DNA from 2 places in the Pseudomonas sp. AK181 genome. Region 1 is predicted to be linked to the other one. Evidence: predicted binding sites of a transcription regulator. Region 1 holds the regulator's gene; the other holds the start of a gene.

Region 1 (2,201 bases):
CTCTTTCAAGGCCAGTGCCGTGAATGGCTTGACCACGTAACCGTTGACCCCGGCTTGGGCGGCTTCGATGATCTGTTCACGCTTGGCTTCGGCGGTCACCATCAGCACAGGCAGGCTGCGCAGTTTTTCATCGGCGCGCACGTGGCGCAGCAGGTCGATACCAGTCATGCCCGGCATGTTCCAGTCGGTCACCAGAAAGTCGATGCTCCCGCTGTTGAGAATCGGAATGGCCGTCAGGCCGTCATCCGCCTCGACCGTGTTGGTGAACCCAAGGTCACGCAACAGGTTTTTAATGATCCGCCGCATCGTTGAGAAGTCATCAACGATGAGGATTTTCATGTTCTTGTCCAATTCGACCTCCAAGCAGTCTTAAACGCGCCCAGCACCTGGACGCGCCATTTCAATCAACAGGCGTTACACAAAAAGGACTGCCCAGGGCACCACGGTACTCACCCGCAAAACCCTGCGGTTTCACGGTAGCGTCTGCAGTGTCCCCACACTGCCTGTCAGCGCGCGCGCCACTCGGCCAATCGCCCCCGCAAGCGGGCTGCGCACTGGCTATGCAACTGGCTGACACGCGATTCGCTGACCCCCAGGACCTCACCGATTTCCTTGAGGTTCAGCTCTTCGTCGTAGTACAGCGCCAGCACCAGCCGCTCACGCTCCGGCAAGTTGGCGATTGCATCGGCCAACGCGCCCTGGAAACGTTCGTCTTCCAGGTCGCGTGACGGCTCCGTATGCGCGCTCGCGCCGTCCTCGTGCAGCCCTTCGTGTTCGCCGTCCTGTAAAAGGTCGTCGAAACTGAACAGGCGGCTGCCCAAGGTATCGTTCAAAATCCCGTAGTAATCGTCGAGACTCAATTGGAGTTCGGCCGCAACTTCATGATCTTTAGCGTCACGACCGGTTTTTGCTTCAATTGCACGAATTGCATCACTGACCATGCGCGTATTGCGGTGTACCGAACGCGGCGCCCAATCGCCTTTACGCACTTCATCGAGCATCGCGCCACGGATACGGATACCCGCATACGTTTCGAAACTGGCACCCTTGCTGGCGTCGTATTTGGTCGAGACTTCGAGCAGGCCGATCATGCCGGCCTGGATCAAGTCTTCAACCTGCACACTCGCGGGCAGGCGCGCCAACAGGTGATAGGCAATGCGTTTGACCAGCGGCGCGTAGCGCTCGATCAATTCGCCCTGGCTGTCACGTGCCGACTTTTTGTAAAGGTTGTAGCCGCTGGATGTCATAGCACCGGTCCTGCGCTCGTCTGATGCACCAAACGCTCGACGAAAAACTCCAGATGCCCCCGCGGGTTGGCGGGCAACGGCCAGGTATCGACCTTCTGGGCAATGGCCTTGAACGCCAGTGCGCATTTCGAACGAGGGAACGCTTCATAGACCGCACGCTGCTTTTGCACGGCCTTGCGCACACACTCGTCATAGGGAACTGCGCCGACGTATTGTAAAGCCACATCGAGGAAGCGATCCGTGACCTTGGTCAACTTGGCGAACAGGTTGCGCCCTTCCTGCGGGCTCTGGGCCATGTTGGCCAGCACGCGAAAGCGGTTCATGCCGTAGTCACGGTTAAGCAGTTTGATCAGTGCGTAGGCATCGGTGATCGAGGTGGGCTCGTCGCACACCACCAGCAGCACTTCTTGCGCGGCGCGCACAAAGCTGACCACGGATTCGCCGATGCCGGCGGCGGTGTCGATCACCAGCACGTCGAGGTTGTCGCCGATGTCGCTGAACGCCTGGATCAACCCGGCATGCTGCGCGGGGCTCAGGTGCACCATGCTCTGGGTGCCCGAGGCCGCCGGCACGATGCGAATGCCTCCGGGGCCCTGGAGCAGCACATCGCGCAGCTCACAGCGGCCCTCGATCACATCGGCCAGGGTATGTTTGGGTGTCAGCCCCAGCAGAACGTCCACGTTCGCCAAGCCCAGGTCAGCATCCAGCAGCATGACGCGACGGCCAAGCTCTGCCAGGGCCAGGGACAAATTCACTGACACGTTAGTTTTCCCGACGCCACCTTTGCCGCCGGTCACCGCGATCACCTGTACGGGATGCATGCTGCCCATTTTATTTCTTTACCTTGTCTTGCTTAGACGCAGGCTACATGGCTTGGCCGCGTGAATCGCTTGCAGACCATCGATGTAGGTACATTTCACGGTGTTCATCCTGCCTCAACCCACCCGTTTAGCC
Region 2 (2,201 bases), 380 kb from region 1:
GCACGAGCTTTGCTATTTACTGAGTATGGATATTAAAACGACAGTTTCCCGACACCCTGGCCGCTCACGCTACCGCAGACTGCTCTGCGCCGCGATGGCGCTGCTTGTCTCGGGCCTGGGCGTCACGGCCCGCGCCGACAACGTTACCCTGCCTGATCTACTTATCGGCGTCACCCAAGGCTTTCTTGAGTTCACTGTAGAAGATTATCTGGCGACCACCCAGACGCCGGGGCGTTATGAAATTCAGGTCAACCAGTTAGACCCACGCTTGCGCATGCCACTGTGCGACAAGGAATTGACAGCCACCCTGGAAAGCCCCGCCCAGCCCATCGGCCGTGTGACCGTAAAGGTGCGCTGTGAGGGCGCCTCGCCCTGGACGGTTTTTGTACCGGCTCAGGTCAAGCTGTTTCGCGATGTGGTGGTCGTGGCGCGACCGTTGAAGCGCACTGGCATCATCGGCTACGACGATGTGGCGTTGCGCGAGCGGGACATCAGCCTGATCAACCAGGGCTACCTGACGTCGCTGGACCAGGCCGTCGGGCAGAAACTTACGCGCCCCGTAGTCACCGACCAAGTCCTCACGCTGGTTCATCTGGAACAGGCCGAGGTGATTCGCAAGGGTGACCAGGTGGTGATTTCCGCCAGCAGTGGCGGCCTGAATGTCAGAATGCCAGGCGAGGCGTTGTCCAACGGCGGCATGAGCGAACAGATCCGCGTCAAGAACCTCAACTCCAATCGCGTGATCAAAGCACGGGTCACGGCGCCAGGCCAGGTCGAGGTGGCGCTATAGATGACTGGAATCAAATGCCAGCTTTTCCTACACTGTGTGCTGGATATTGAGCCGAACAGGTTTATTGTCAATCGAGCCTAAAGTTTGCCCGGGTATGGCCGAAAACATGGCAAGCGTCCAAATACCCAGAGGTTTTTCAACATGGTCATTGATTTCAGTCGTTTGAATAACGCCCCGGCCTTGCCCGGCAGTACGCGCACCGGCGGTGCCAAGGACAGCGTAGAAGCCAAGCCGCAGCCCTTGCCTGCCAAAGCAGAACAGGCCGCCGCCAGCCAGAGTGGGGAATCGGTACACCTGAGCAATGAGGCTCAACAGTTGCAGAAGGTCACTGACTCGCTGCGCGATCAACCCGTCGTCAACAAAGCCCGCGTGGCCGAGTTGAAACAGGCGATCGCCGATGGCAGCTATAAAGTCGACAGCAACCGTGTAGCCAGCAAGCTGCTCAACTTCGAAGCCGAGCGCTAGGCAAAGGCCTGCGCAAGGCTTTTGGACGCTTAAAACCCAAGGCCAGCCATGCACCACGACGAATATTTGCTCCAACTGATCATTGATGATCTGGCACCGACGCAACAATTGCTCGAGTTGCTTAAGGAAGAATCCCTGGCCTTGTACGGCCGAGATATGCCCTTGCTGGAAGAAATCCTGGCGCGCAAACAATCGCTGATTGTATTGCTTGAACAGCATGGCAAGAAGCGCAGTGAGATTCTGATCAGCCTGGGCCTGCCTGCCGATCATGACGGCCTGGCGCAACTGGCCAGCCACTCTTCAGTGGGCGATCAACTGCTGGCACAAAGCAAAGAACTCAATCATTTGCTCGCCCAGTGCCAGGACGCCAACCTGCTCAACGGTCAGTCGATCCAGCTTCAGCAAGCCACGACCGCCAATCAGTTGCGCATACTGCACGGCGGAGAGCCTCCGGCGCTTTACAACGCCCAAGGCTCCACCTCACGCCTGGTCAAGCCAAGCACCCGCAGCCAAGCCTGACGCCGGTTTACAGCGCGACCTATCCAAGGCGCGCTACATACTGGCAAAATGCCGGTTCTTGCGTGTAGTCGTATTTTGCCTGGAGATGGAAGAACCGTGTTCAACGCCCTTAATGCGGAAGATGCACCGCAGCCACCCAAGGTACTCACCACGCCTCTGGAAATCGCCAGCACGTTGCGGATGCTGCAAGAAAGTCATGACCCGCTGATCATCACTTTCCACGAACGCAGCCAGCGCTTCCAGAGCTACCTGGTGGACATCGACCGGGACAGCAAGACGCTGGTACTGGACGAAATGATTCCCCGTGACGGTGAACGCTATCTTGAGAATGGCGAAGCTTTCCGTATCGAAGGTTTCCATGAGGGTGTGCGGGTTGCCTGGGAAAGCAATGGCACGTTGACCATCAGCGAAAAAGGCGGCCACCGTA

The links. Region 1 encodes FliA, which starts transcription of late flagellar genes. Its sites were predicted from a motif close to CTAAAGTTTNNNNNNNNNNNGCCGNTAA; they were not measured.
Region 2: the regulator FliA is predicted to act here: its motif matches at 868-895, upstream of flgM (flagellar biosynthesis anti-sigma factor FlgM).

Annotation. Positions count from the first base shown of each region.
Region 1 covers NZ_CP146348.1:4,354,245-4,356,445, forward strand. Annotated here, with positions in the region: gene V8689_RS19830 (chemotaxis response regulator CheY) at 1-339, opposite strand, end outside; gene fliA (RNA polymerase sigma factor FliA) at 507-1,247, opposite strand; gene fleN (flagellar synthesis regulator FleN) at 1,244-2,077, opposite strand; gene flhF (flagellar biosynthesis protein FlhF) at 2,183-2,201, opposite strand, start outside.
Region 2 covers NZ_CP146348.1:4,738,464-4,740,664, forward strand. Annotated here, with positions in the region: gene flgA (flagellar basal body P-ring formation chaperone FlgA) at 26-790, shown strand; gene flgM (flagellar biosynthesis anti-sigma factor FlgM) at 932-1,255, shown strand; gene V8689_RS21630 (flagella synthesis protein FlgN) at 1,304-1,774, shown strand; gene V8689_RS21635 (flagellar brake protein) at 1,871-2,201, shown strand, end outside.